2 regions of the Streptomyces sp. NPDC023527 genome follow, and region 1 is predicted to be linked to the other one. Evidence: riboswitches for the same ligand, from Rfam matches in the RefSeq annotation. Region 1 holds a riboswitch; the other holds the start of a gene.

The links. A riboswitch is a leader RNA that binds a small molecule or an ion and turns the genes downstream of it on or off. The one in region 1 is predicted to bind glycine.
Region 2: it holds a riboswitch for glycine, as region 1 does, so the genes downstream of both, gcvT (glycine cleavage system aminomethyltransferase GcvT) here and gcvP (aminomethyl-transferring glycine dehydrogenase) in region 1, are expected to answer to the same signal.

What each region holds. Positions count from the first base shown of each region.
Region 1 is NZ_JBVHJJ010000016.1:174,815-181,692, forward strand. Features, by position in the region: gene gcvP (aminomethyl-transferring glycine dehydrogenase) at 1-1,647, opposite strand, end outside; glycine riboswitch at 1,838-1,945, opposite strand; gene ACZ303_RS28485 (PRC-barrel domain-containing protein) at 2,089-2,475, shown strand; gene ACZ303_RS28490 (DNA polymerase IV) at 2,382-3,968, opposite strand; gene ACZ303_RS28495 (MerR family transcriptional regulator) at 4,059-4,667, opposite strand; gene ACZ303_RS28500 (bifunctional nuclease family protein) at 4,857-5,330, opposite strand; gene ftsR (transcriptional regulator FtsR) at 5,383-6,165, opposite strand; gene ACZ303_RS28510 (FHA domain-containing protein) at 6,207-6,878, opposite strand, start outside.
Region 2 is NZ_JBVHJJ010000004.1:268,791-275,668, reverse strand. Features, by position in the region: gene glyA (serine hydroxymethyltransferase) at 1-1,050, opposite strand, end outside; gene gcvH (glycine cleavage system protein GcvH) at 1,093-1,467, opposite strand; gene gcvT (glycine cleavage system aminomethyltransferase GcvT) at 1,535-2,650, opposite strand; glycine riboswitch at 2,797-2,890, opposite strand; gene ACZ303_RS10380 (AAA family ATPase) at 3,065-3,751, shown strand; gene ACZ303_RS10375 (hypothetical protein) at 3,777-4,319, opposite strand; gene ACZ303_RS10370 (enhanced serine sensitivity protein SseB) at 4,559-5,341, shown strand; gene ACZ303_RS10365 (enhanced serine sensitivity protein SseB C-terminal domain-containing protein) at 5,486-6,244, shown strand; gene ACZ303_RS10360 (ABC transporter permease) at 6,504-6,878, shown strand, end outside.

The sequences.
Region 1 (6,878 bases):
GAGCGTGAGATAGCCGGCGGCCTGCTCGACGGGCGCGAAGGGGTGCAGGGCACCGAACTCGGGCCAGGTGACCGGCTCCATCTCGGTGGTGGCGTTGAGCTTCATGGTGCACGAGCCGAGCGGGATCATGCCGCGGTCCAGGGCGTAGTCCCGGTCGGCGAGGCGGCGCAGGTAGCGCAGCATCGCGGTCTCGGAGCGGTGCTGGTGGAAGACCGGGTGCGTGAGGTAGTCGTCGGTGCGCAGCAGGCCCTCGGGGAGCGTGTCGGCCGTGGTGGCGTCGAGCGCCTCGATGTCGGCCTCCACCCCGAACGCCGACCACACGGCGGCCAGCTGGGCGCGCGTGGTGGTCTCGTCGCAGGCGATGCCCACCTGGTCGGCGTCGACCAGGCGCAGGTTGACGCCGCGCTCGCGGGCCGCCGTGACGACCTCGGCCGCCCGGCCGGGGACGCGCGCGGTCAGGGTGTCGAAGTACGCGCCGTGCACGACCTCGACACCGCCGCCCCGCAGCCCCTCCGCGAGCAGCGTGGCGTAGCGGTGCGTACGGCGCGCGATGGCCGCGAGGCCGTCGGGGCCGTGGTAGACCGCGTACATGCCGGCCATGACGGCGAGCAGCACCTGCGCGGTGCAGATGTTGCTGGTGGCCTTCTCGCGGCGGATGTGCTGCTCGCGGGTCTGGAGGGCCAGGCGGTACGCCTTGTTGCCGTCCGCGTCCACGGAGACGCCGACGAGGCGGCCGGGCAGGCTGCGGGCGAACTTCTCGCGCACGGCCATGAACCCGGCGTGCGGACCGCCGAAGCCCATGGGCACACCGAAGCGCTGCGTGGTGCCGACCGCGATGTCCGCGCCGAGCTCGCCGGGCGAGGTCAGCAGGGTCAGGGCGAGCAGGTCGGCGGCGACGGTGACGATCGCGCCGAGCTCGTGGGCGCGCTCGATGACCGGGCGCGGGTCGCGTACGGCACCGGAGGCGCCGGGGTACTGCAGCAGGACGCCGAAGACGCCGCGCTCGGCGATGTCGTCGGGGATGCCCTGGCGGAGGTCGGCGACGACGACCTCGACGCCGGTCGGCTCGGCGCGGGTCTCGATCACCGCGACGGTCTGCGGCAGGGTGTCGGCGTCGATGAGGAAGACGCCGTCCTTGACCTTGCCGACGCGGCGGGAGAGCGCCATGGCCTCGGCGGCGGCGGTGCCCTCGTCGAGCAGGGAGGCTCCGGAGGTGGGCAGGCCGGTGAGGTCGGCGACCACGGTCTGGAAGTTCAGCAGCGCTTCGAGGCGGCCCTGCGAGATCTCCGGCTGGTAGGGCGTGTACGCCGTGTACCAGGCGGGGTTCTCCATGACGTTGCGCAGGATCACCGGCGGGGTGAAGGTGCCGTAGTAGCCGAGGCCGATCATCGGCGCGAGCACCTGATTGCGGTCGGCGAGACCGCGCAGCTCGGCGAGGACCTCCGCCTCGCTGCGGGCGGCGGGCAGGTCCAGCGCCTCGGTGCTCTTGATCACGTCCGGCACGGCGGCGGCGGTGAGTTCGTCGAGCGAGCCGAACCCGACCTGGGCCAGCATCTTGGCCTGGGCCCCGCTGTCGGGCCCTATGTGGCGCTGTTCGAAGGGCGTGCCCCGCTCCAGGTCGGAAAGGGAGATGCGGTGGGCTGTCATCTGCGGAGGCCTCCTGGTCATTGCGACCTGCGAGGGGTACCACGGCGCGGGTACCCGGACGGCCTCCCCCTCTGTCATCTCAACCTGAGAGCTTCACCGGGCCGCGTGCGCGCGGTCCGGCTTTCACCGTCGGTGAGGAGGGGCTTCGGCGCTGTGCCTGACCTGGGCCCGCCCTGCTTTCCAGAGTGACCTCGTCCATGCGGTACGTGTGCCTGAGAGATTCCGGGGAGGATTTGCTCCTTCGGCGCCCCCTGCGGAGCCGGTGAACGGCTCTTGGGGACTCTCCCGCACGGGGTCTGCGGCCACTCGCCAGCCTACCAGCGCGGGTCTGACCGGATCCCTCGAGTGGCCGGTTCCCGCTTTGTGGCTTTTCGTTGGTGTCGGGGGCGCTCGGAGCTTCGCCGAGGGTGCCCCGGGGGCCGCGCGAACCTGGGAGGAACGGTGCAGACCGATATCGATCCGCGGAGCCTGATAGGCCGCAAGGCGTTCGACCTCAATGGCGCGAAGATCGGCACCGTGGACGAGGTGTACCTCGACGACGCGACCGGTGAACCGGAATGGGCGGCCGTCCGCACCGGCCTCTTCGGCCGGGACGCCTTCGTGCCCCTGGAGCCGAGCCAGGTCGTGGACGACACCCTGCGCGTCCCCTACGAGCGGTCGCTGATCAGGGACGCGCCCGACTTCGGGGTCGGCCGTCACCTCTCCCCCGAGCAGGAATTGCAGCTCTACCATCACTATGGTCTCGCCCTCCCCGGCTCCGAGACCCCACCGCCGACCGGTTCGCCCGCCGACGAGGGGCTGGGCACGGTCAACGGCTCGGGCGGCTGACCGGCCGGCGTGGAGGACTCCGCCGCGCGACCGGCGGACGGATGAGCTGCCGCCGAGTGATCACCCGCCGGTGGCCGACCGACACCCGGTGACTCCGCGGCGGACGCCGACCCTCCGCCCCCCGGCGACCGCGGCTCGCCGGCCTCCCGTACGAGCGGCAGCGGCTCCCCCGCTTCGAGCTCGGGGTCGTCGACGGCGAAGGTCCGCACCCGGCCGGGCGCCGACCAGGGCTGCTCGAACCGGATGGTGACCCGTCCGACGCCACTGCCCTGGATCCAGCCCGCCCCATACTCGGCGTGCCGCACATCCAGCCCCGGCAGCCAGCGCCGGGGCCGCCGTTCGACGCTCTCCTCCTCCGCCGTCCGCCGCGTCTCCGCGCCGGTCTCCGGCGCCATCTCGGCGACGGCCGCGGCGGCCTCGCTCGCGGCCTGGGCGAACAGATCCTCCTGGGTGTAGTCGGCCAGGCCCGTCACGCCGACGCCCAGCAGCCGTACGCCCGCCGTGGTGTCCACACCGTCGAGCAACCGCCCGGCGGCCTCCCGCACCACTCCCGGGTCGTCGGTCGGGCCGCGCAGCGTCTCCGAGCGCGTCAGCGTCGAGAAGTCATAGCGCCGCACCTTGATCACCACTGTGCGCCCCGACCGGCCTGCGGCGCGCAGGCGCTCCACGCAGCGATCGGCGAGGCGCGCCAGCTCAAGCTGGACGCGGGTCCGGTCGGTCACGTCCTCCTCGAAGGTGTCCTCCACCGACACCGACTTGGCGTCCCGGTCGGCGACGACGGGCCGGTCGTCGTGCCCGGTGGCCAGTGCGTACAGACCCGAGCCGTGGGCCTTGCCCAGCAGCCGCACCAGCTCGGCCTCGCCCGCCTCGCCGGTCTCGGCGACGGTCGTGATCCCGGCCCGGCGCAGCGTCTCGGCGGTGGCGGGGCCGACGCCGGGGACGACGCGCACCGACATGGGGCCCAGCAGCGCGAGCTCGGTGCCGGGCTCGATGAGGACGAGGCCGTCCGGCTTGGCCTGCTCGGAGGCGATCTTGGCTAGCATCTTGGAGCCGGCCAGCCCCACCGACCCGCTCAGTCCCGTGGCCGCCCGGATGTCCCGCCGCAGCCGCTCGCCGACGGCCCGGACGGCCGCCGACGAGGGCTCGACGCCGCCCGCTTCGAGATCCACGAACGCCTCGTCGAGGCTGAGCGGCTCCACCAGCGGTGAGAGCGCGCCGAGCAGCTCCATGACCGCCTCGCTGACCTGGCGGTAGAGGGTGAACCGAGGGGTGAGGTAAGCGGCGTTGGGGCACAGCCGACGCGCCTGGGCGGTCGCCATGGCCGAGTGGATCCCGAAGACCCGTGCCTCGTACGACGCCGTGGCCACCACACCGCGCGGCCCGATGCCGCCGACCACCACGGGCTTCCCGCGCAGGCTGGGCTTGGCCGCCTGCTCCGCCGAGGCGTAGAAGGCGTCCATGTCCAGATGCAGGATGGTCGGTGCGGCTCTCACACCCCCGATGCTCCCGCACACCACTGACAATCGCTCTGATGTGCCACCGGCACGCCGTGAGCGCGCCGGGGACCATGGCCCGGCGGGGCCTCAGACCGCCCTGTTGCGGCGTCGTGCCAGCTCGTCGGCGGGGTTGTGGCCGATGAGCGTCTCGCCCGTGTCCACGCGCTCGCCGTGCAGCTGGGACAGCGCGCTCTCCACATCGCGCCACACGACGCCCACGGCGATCCCGAAGACCCCCTGCCCGCCCTGGAGGAGGTCGACGACCTCGTCCGGCGAGGTGCACTCGTAGACCGTCGCGCCGTCGCTCATCAGCGTCATCTGCGGCAGGTCCCCCATGCCGCGCGAGCGCAGGTGCTGGACGGCGGTACGGATGTTCTGGAGGGAGACGCCGGTGTCCAGAAGCCGTTTCACGATCTTGAGAACGACGACGTCCCGAAAGCTGTACAGCCGCTGGGTGCCCGAGCCGTAGGCCGGCCGGACGCTCGGCTCGACCAGGCCCGTGCGGGCCCAGTAGTCGAGCTGGCGATAGGTGATGCCCGCCGCGGCGCACGCCGTCGGCCCGCGATATCCGATCTTGTCGGTCTCCGGCCCCTGCGGCGTGGTGCCCGCTGCCGGGATCGCATGACGGGAAGAGGGCTGTTCGACCGTCCCCCCGTACAGCGGAAACGGACTGCCGACCGCCGTACCGTCGCCCATGCTTCTCACGCCGACCTCCGTCCTTGACCTGCCTTCACGACGGTAGGCAGTCGCCCGGGGTGCGTCAACGATCGCCACACTCGGCACGCCGAGTGATAATCACCCAGAGAGTGGTTTTGCGTACCCCAGCGCCGGGAAAGGCTACTCGAATGCGCTGCGGCCACCGCTTCCGCGTGGCCGGCGCGAGCCTCACTGGCTGCTGCTGCCGAAGTCCTCCGGCGAGATCTGGTCGAGGAACTCGCGGAACTTCTCGACCTCGTCCTCCTGCTCGTCCGGGATGGCGATCCCGGCGTCGTCCAGCACCCCGTCGCTGCCGTAGATCGGCGTACCGGTGCGCAGGGCCAGCGCTATGGCGTCGGACGGCCTGGCGCTGACCTCGACCCCACTGGCGAAGACGAGCTCCGCGTAGAAGACGCCCTCCCGCAGATCCGTGATGCGGACCTCCGTGAGCTGCTGACCGACCGCTTCCAGGACGTCCTTGAAAAGATCATGGGTCAGCGGACGGGCCGGGGCCATGCCCTGCTGGGCGAAGGCGATGGCCGTCGCCTCTCCCGGTCCGATCCAGATCGGGAGGTAACGGTCGCCTCCCACTTCACGCAGGAGCACGATCGGCTGGTTGGAGGGCATTTCCACCCGGACACCCACGACATCGAGCTCGTTCACACAGCAACCCTAGGACGTGCCCGGCAGGTTTGGGTAGTCGGGCACTCTCCGGTCAGCGCGATCCCCCGCGCAGAGCGGCCTTCACGAGCGCGGCGTGCAGCCGTACGGAAAGCGTCGCGAGCTCCCTCGCCGTGGCCTCGGCATGGGCCCTGGTCTGCGGATTACGGTGCCGGCGCAAGGGGGCGACCACCTGTTCGACCAGCCCGGCCTGGCGGTCGGCAGCGGCCTTCACGGCGCGGAGGTGGCGGGGTTCCAGGCCGAAACGGCCCAGATCGGCGACCAGCTTGGCCACGGCGACGGAATCGAGGTCGAATCCGCCGTCCGGGTGGGCGGCGACCAGGCCGTACGACTCCCACTCCGCCAGCTCACGCTCGGTGACCTCGGTGGCGGCCAGGAGCTCCGCCCGGCCCACGCGCGTCGCCGCCGGATGGCCCGAGCCGTCGGCCAGGAGGGCCAGGGGGCCCTCGGGGCCCGGAACGGCGCCCGGGAGCTCCATGGCGTCTCGTGGCTGCCCGGGGGCCGGCAGCGGCGTCTGTTCGCCCTCGGCGCGCGCGTCGAGGTGCTCCCTGATGACCTTGAGCGGCAGATAGTGGTCGCGCTGCATCCGCAGCACATAGGCCAGCCGCTCGACGTCGGCCGTGCTGAACTTGCGATAGCCGGACGGCGTGCGCTGCGGTTCGACCAGGCCCTCCGCCTCCAGGAAACGGATCTTGGAGATGGTGACCTCGGGGAACTCGTCACGCAGCAGATTGAGCACCGTCCCGATGCTCATCAGCCGTCCGTCCGCTCCGGCGGCACCGGCTCTCCCGGCACCGCCCGACGGTGTTCGAAGCATGGCCCTTCCCTGGGGTACCCCGGACGGAGTCCGGCGGAGGGTCAGATGCCCCGCTGGCTGCCGTAGAAGACCAGGCGGTACTTGCCGATCTGGACCTCGTCGCCGTTCTGGAGCGGGACCGAGTCGATCCGCTCACGGTTGACGTACGTGCCGTTGAGGCTGCCGACGTCCGCGACGGTGAAGCCGCCGTCCTGGGCTCTGCGGAACTCGACGTGGCGCCGCGAGACGGTGACGTCGTCGAGGAAGATGTCGCTCTGCGGGTGCCGGCCCGCCGTGGTCAGCTCGCCGTCCAGCAGGAAGCGGCTGCCGGAGTTCGGCCCGCGCCGCACCACCAGCAGGGCGGAGCCCAGCGGGAGGGCGTCGACGGCCGCCTGCGCCTCGGGAGAGAGCTGCGGGATCGGCGTCTGGCCGGTCGTCTCGGAGTCGTACGCCTCCAGCCCGGAGATGGAGATCGTCGACGTCGTCTCGGAGGCCCGCTCGGCGACGGCACCGGCGCGCAGCGGTGCACCGCAGTTGGAGCAGAACCGACTGGCCTCGGCATTCCGGTGGCCACACCTCGTACATACCGGCAAGGCAAACCCTCCACCCGCACTTGAGGTCGCTGGTCCCCCGAAACCTATGGGTCCGGTGGCGGCAGGGTCAACAGAAGACGCGCCCTGCCCACCCGAAATGTCTCCTCCGGGCGCACCGACCTGGTCCCGGAACAGCGGGCG
Region 2 (6,878 bases), on a different contig from region 1:
GTTGCGGTTGACCGTGATGCCGACCTCGTGGAGGCGGTCCTCGGCCTGCTGACCGTCCAGCTCGGAGTTGCGCAGGTCGACCAGGACCAGGTGCACGTCCGTGCCGCCGGAGAGGACGGAGACGCCCACCTCGGCCACGTCCGGCTGGACCAGCCGCTCCGCGAGGAGCTTGGCGCCCTCCAGCGTACGCTGCTGGCGCTCCTTGAACTCCTCGCTCGCCGCGACCTTGAAGGAAACGGCCTTCGCGGCGATCACGTGCTCCAGCGGACCACCCTGCTGACCGGGGAAGACAGCGGAGTTGATCTTCTTGGCGAGCTCCGCCGTGGAGAGGATCACACCGCCGCGCGGGCCGCCCAGCGTCTTGTGCGTGGTGGTGGTGACGACGTGCGCGTGCGGCACCGGGTTCGGGTGCAGACCCGCGGCGACCAGGCCCGCGAAGTGGGCCATGTCGACCATCAGGTACGCGCCGACCTCGTCCGCGATCCGGCGGAAGGCGGCGAAGTCCAGCTGGCGCGGGTACGCCGACCAGCCGGCGATGATCAGCTTCGGGCGGTGCTCCTTGGCGAGGCGCTCGACCTCGTCCATGTCGACCACGTTGGTCTGCTCGTCGACGTGGTACGCGACCACGTTGTAGAGCTTCCCGGAGAAGTTGATCTTCATGCCGTGGGTCAGGTGACCGCCGTGGGCGAGGTTCAGGCCCAGGATGGTGTCGCCGGGCTTGATCAGCGCGAACATCGCGGCGGCGTTGGCCTGCGCACCGGAGTGCGGCTGGACGTTCGCGGCCTCGGCGCCGAAGAGCGCCTTGATCCGGTCGATGGCGATCTGCTCGACGACATCGACGTGCTCGCAGCCACCGTAGTAGCGGCGGCCCGGGTAGCCCTCGGCGTACTTGTTGGTGAGGACCGAGCCCTGGGCCTCCATGACGGCGACCGGAGCGAAGTTCTCCGAGGCGATCATCTCGAGGGTGGACTGCTGGCGGTGGAGTTCGGCGTCGACAGCGGCGGCGACGTCGGGGTCGAGCTCATGGAGGGAGCTGTTCAGAAGCGACATGAGTTCTTCCTGGACTTCCTGGGCGGAGGCGGAGGGGCGGGATCAGCCGGCGAAGGCGGTGTACTCGTCGGCGGACATCAGGTCCTCCGGCTCGTCCGTGATCTTCACCTTGAACAGCCAGCCGCCCTCGAAGGGGGCGGAGTTCACCAGCGAGGGGTCGTCCACGACGTCCTGGTTGGCCTCGACGACCTCGCCCGTGACCGGGGCGTAGAGGTCGCTGACCGACTTGGTCGACTCCAGCTCACCACAGGTCTCGCCCGCGGTGACGGTGTCGCCGACGGCCGGGAGCTGGGCGTAGACGACATCCCCGAGCGCGTTGGCCGCGAACTCGGTGATGCCGACCGTCGCCACGCCGTTCTCGACGGCCGACAGCCACTCGTGCTCCTTGCTGAAGCGCAGCTGCTGGGGGTTGCTCATGGCTAGATTCTCCTGTACGCGCGTGGATGCTTGTGCAACGGGTCTTGACAGGTGGGATGAGGGGGTCTCAGCGCTCGCGCTTGTAGAAGGGCAGCGCGACGACCTCGTACGACTCATGGCTACCGCGAATGTCCACCGCCACACCCTCTGTGCCGGGCGCGGCGTGCTCGGCGTCGACGTACGCGATGGCGATCGGCTTGCCGAGCGTGGGGGAGGGGGCGCCGGAGGTGACCTCGCCCACGACCCGGCCGTCGGCGACGACGGGGTAGCCGGCGCGGGGCACCCGGCGGCCGGTCGCGATCAGACCGACCAGCTTGCGCGGCGGGTTCGTCGCGGCGCGCTCGGCGGCGGCCTCCAGCGCCGCCCGGCCCACGAAGTCGCCCGGCTTGTCGAACTTCACGACCCGGCCCAGGCCCGCGTCGAACGGGGTGGTCGCGGTGGTCAGCTCGTGCCCGTACAGCGGCATGCCCGCCTCCAGGCGCAGCGTGTCGCGGCAGGAGAGCCCGCAGGGCACGAGGCCGGCCTCGGTGCCCGCGTCGGTCAGCGCCCGCCACAGCTTCTCGGCGTCGGCCGGCGCGACGAACAGCTCGAAGCCGTCCTCGCCGGTGTAGCCGGTGCGGGCGATGAGCGCGGGCACACCCGCGACCGTGCCCGGCAGGCCCGCGTAGTACTTCAGACCGTCGAGGTCGGCGTCCGTGAGGGACTTCAGGATGGCCGGGGACTCCGGGCCCTGGATGGCGAGCAGCGCGTAGTTCTCGCGGTCGTCGCGGACGTCCGTCTCGAAGCCGGCGGCGCGCTCGGTCAGGGCGTCGAGCACCACCTGGGCGTTGGAGGCGTTGGCGACGACCATGTATTCCGCGTCCGCCAGGCGGTAGACGATCAGGTCGTCGAGGATGCCGCCCTCGGCGTCGCAGATCATGGTGTAGCGGGCACGGCCGACCGCGAGCGCCGAGAGGTTGCCCACCAGGGCGTGGTCCAGGGCCGCCCCGGCCTGCGGGCCGGTGAGGGTGATCTCGCCCATGTGGGAGAGGTCGAAGAGGCCGGCGCGGGTGCGCACCGCGACGTGCTCGTCGCGCTCACTGCCGTAGCGCAGGGGCATGTCCCAGCCGGCGAAATCGGTCATCGTGGCGCCGAGCGTGCGATGCAGCGCGTCAAGGGCGGTACGGCGAGGGGCGTCGGTCATGGTGTGGGCTCCCAGGCATGGCGGTGAGGACATCCTCCCCATCTGTCATCGGAACCTGAGAGGTTCACCGGAGCCGCGACGACACGCGGGACCCCGGCTTGCACCTTGGGTGGGACCGCGCACGGCGGCCCGCTTTTCAGATCTGCCTCACCCGCGCGGTACGGGGCCTGAGAGATTCAAGGGAGGGACTTGCTCCTTCGGCGTCCAGCACGATGGCTGGAACTCTCCCGCGCGGATTCGAGCGGCCGGTATGCAGTTGGATGTGCTCTTGGCGCGCACATCATTGCACGGACCGGCGGGCGGTGGACTGCCCGCAGCCCCCCGAATTGCATTACCTTTTCTTTACATTGGTTGGGTAGGGGGCAGGGACCTGACCGGGGGAGGTCGATCACCGTGGGGACGCGGGGCACGGACGTGAGACGAGCGGAGCCCGCACCATCGGAGCCCGCGCATACGACGGGCGACGGGGCGGCGGAGACGTACGGGCACGGGCCGCCCGGCGTGCTGGACCTGCGCGGCGGCGCGGGCCGCGCCGAGCTGCGCTTTCCGGCGGGCGACCTGCTCATCGTCTCCGGGCTGCCCGGCAGCGGCAAGTCCACGCTGATCCGGCGCACGGTGCCCGCCCTCGACGGCCGCGACGGCCTCGTCTGGTGCGTCGACTCCCAGGACGCCCGTGAGCGCCTGGAGCGCCGCACACCGCACTGGCTGCCGTACGGCGTCTACCGCCCCCTCGTCCGCCTGGTCCACTACGCCGCGCTGCGCCGCGCGTTGTGCTCCGACGCCAGCGCGGTCGTGCACGACTGCGGGCAGCGCGGCTGGATCCGCCGCTGGGCGGCGCGCGGCGCCCGGCGGCGCGGCGGCGCCGTCCACCTGCTGCTGCTGGACGTGGCGCCGGGCGTCGCGCTCGCGGGGCAGCGGGCCCGCGGCCGGGGCGTCTCCGCGTACGCCTTCGGGCGGCACCGGCGGGCGATGGCGCGGCTGGCGGCCGAGGCGGCGGCCGGGCGGCTGCCGCGGGGAGCGGCGTCCGTGGTCCTCATGGACCGGGCGGCGGCGGACGCCCTGCGCGCGATCAGCTTCCGGCCGGGTCCCCGGGAGCCCTGACCGCAGGCTCCGGCCGCCGTGGCCCCTAGCCGGCCGGCTGCGCCGGCGGCTGGGCCGCGGCCGTCAGGAACGCGGGGACCTTCGCCAGGATGTCCTTGAGGTCCAGGACCGCGACCGCGGCATGGGCCGTGGCCGCCGCCACGTCCTTCCGGCCCACGTCGGCGACGAGCCTCTCGACGTCCCTGACCAGCTTGTCCAGCGCCTTCTTGAGCTCCACGACGGGGTCCGGCGCGGCTCTGCCGATCGCGGCCCTGGGTGTGGGCATGGTCTTCCTGGCCGACTGGGCCAGCTGATCGGCCGACTTCCGCAGCTGCTCCTGGAGGGACTTGAGCGTCTTCTGGTTCGGCGTCTTCGCCCGCGTCTCCTTGCCGATCCGGGAGACCAGCGTGAAGGTCTCGCCCAGCGTGCCGGCGGCGTCGAGCTGCTGCTGGACGACCGCGGCCTTGGGCCCCGGCGCCGCGCCGGGGCGGGGCTCGCCGGCGGCCGAAGCGGCGCCGGTCGCGCCCAGGACGAGGGATCCGCAGGTGGCGACGGCTATGGCGGTGGAGGTGAGCTTGTTGAGGCGCATGCTCGGTGTTTCCCTTCGTGTCGTGCGACTGCCGGACAGCTGCATCGATCACCGTGTGCGCGCCGACAGCGGTGCGCAACCCGACGCCTACGCTGCGTACCGCCTCACGCGTCCCGGGCATCCCGCCTGACCTGCGCCGTCGGCACCGATTCCGGTGGTCGGCGGGGACCTCCGGGCGTGCAGCCGTTAGGGTTCGGTTGCGGCTTTGTCGAGACGGTGGTTGGACGGCATTGGACGAGATGAACACCCCCCAGCACTACGGCCTGCCCACGGTCCCGGGCGGCGCCCCCCAGGGATGGCCCGCCAACGAGCTCGAAGGGGTGCTCGACGCCTCCCTGGGCACGCCCGGCGCCGGCCCGCGCATCGTCGAGGTGCTCGGCCGCAGCCAGGTCTGGATCCCGCTGCCCAACGGCGGCGGCCCCGACAGCCCCGACCTCGACCTGCCGACCCTGGAGCTCGACGGCGCGGCGTACGTACCGGTGTTCAGCTCCGAGGGCGAGTTCCTGCGGGTCGTCGGCGACCGGATGTCCTTCACCGTCGCGCCGGCCGTCGAGTTCGCCCGCGGCCTGCCGCCGCAGGTGGGCATCGTCGTCAACCCCGAGGGCACCGTCGGCGTGCCCCTGCCGCCCGGCGCCGTCGCCGAGCTGTGCCGGGCCGGCCGCACGGCCCTCGACGGCGACGCCACCGGCGGCCGCGTCCGCCTCTTCGAGCCCGACTGGCAGGACGAGCCCACGGCCTTCCTCGCCGCCGCCGGCCTGGAATTCACGGCCGCCCAGGTCGTCCGCACCGCCCGCCGCACCCTCGCCAGCGTCGAGGGCGGCGCCCCGGCGCTGTTCGTCGGCGTCGAGCTCGACCTGCCCGACCCCGGCAGCCGCACCGCCGTCATGGAGGCCCTCGGCCGCGCCCTCGGCACCGTGCCCGTGCCCTGGCCCGTACAGCTGGTCTTCCTCGACGTGGCGCGCGACCCGGTCGGCGACTGGATGCGCGAACGGGTCCGGCCGTTCTACGACCGTGACCTGTGACTCCTCCCATGCCCGCCGCCGCGGGCTCGTAAGCTGGTTGGATGACCGCAGGGGGTGCGTCGCCGCGCCCCGACGCGGGGACGAGACAGCCGAGAGAAGAGGCGGACCCAGGTGAGCGCGGGCGCGGAGAGCGGCGTGGAGCAGATGCTGCGCCAAGTGGCGCCCGGCCGGTACGACGCGTACGAGGCGCTGCTGCACGCCCTCGCCGAGGGCAGCGTGTGGATGCTGCTCTGGCACGGCCAGGCCGGTTCGCCCGACGCCCAGTACGGCAATATGGAGGTCGACGGCCTCGGCTACGCCCCGTGCGTGACCTCCGCGCAGGAGCTCGCCGCCAGCGGCTGGAACCGCGCCCATGAGGTGATCACGGGCCGGGCCGTCGCGAGCGCCCTCTACCCCGACCGCTGGGGCCTGTGGCTCAACCCGCACGCCCCCGGCGGCGGCGTCGGCATCCCCTGGCTCGACCTGCGGCGCATCGCCGCCGGCATGGACCGGCTGCCCGCCGGGCCGCTGCTGCTGAGCGAGCCGGCCATCGAGATCCCGCAGTTCTACGCCCTGCTGGGGCAGAACGCCCACCGCACGCCCGCGGTGCGCACGCTGCGCCGCGCCTGGGTGCAGCCCGCGCTGGGCAGCCCGTATCTGGCGATCGGACTCGACCTCTACGACACCTCCCAAGCCGCAGTGGAATCCGTGCGGTTGATGATGCAGCAGTCGATCGGCGTGGTGCCGGAGGGGCTGCCGGTGTCCACCGTGGCGATGGCCGACGAGCACGACCCGGTCGCGATGTGGATGCGCGCCAACGCCCGTCCCTTCTTCGACCGTGACGCCTATGGCGGCGCCGCGCCCGCCCCGACGGCCGGCTACGGCTACCCCCCGCAGGGCGGACCGCGGACCGGCGCGTACTGATCCGCTGACGGATCAGGACTGTCCGTATAACGGAACCTCCCTCCACACATCACGGTTGCGCATCCATTGCCGGTCAGGTCTGGCGGGTGATCGCGAAGGCGTTGAAGACTCCCGCCCACAAGGACTTCGGTCCCGGGTACGACCTGCTCCGCGTGAACTTCCCCGCACCATCGCACCATTCGCACCAGTGATGTGAACCAGCCGCTTCAGCGGCGGGCGTTGGGCCGGACAGCACCGGCCGAGAGGGGTCCACCAGACGATGACGGCACCATTGCACGACACGGGAGCGGCCGAGACCGCGGCCGTCGACGTCGCCGCCGGCGTCCCGGCGAAGGCCATCGAGGGCCGCTCACCCTGGAGCATCGCCTGGATACGGCTCAAGCGGGACAAGTTCGCGCTGGCCGGCGGGGCCGTCGTCCTGCTGCTGGTCCTGGTCGCGATCTTCGCACCGCTGATCGTGGACCTGCTGGGCCACCCGCCGAACGAGTTCCACGAGGAGGAGATCGACCCCCTCTTCTCCACCCCCAAGGGCGACTGGGGCGGCATCAACGGCGACTTCCTCCTCGGCGTCGAGCCGACCAACGGCCGCGACGTGTTCAGCCGCATCGTCTACGGAGCCCGGGTCTCGCTCCTC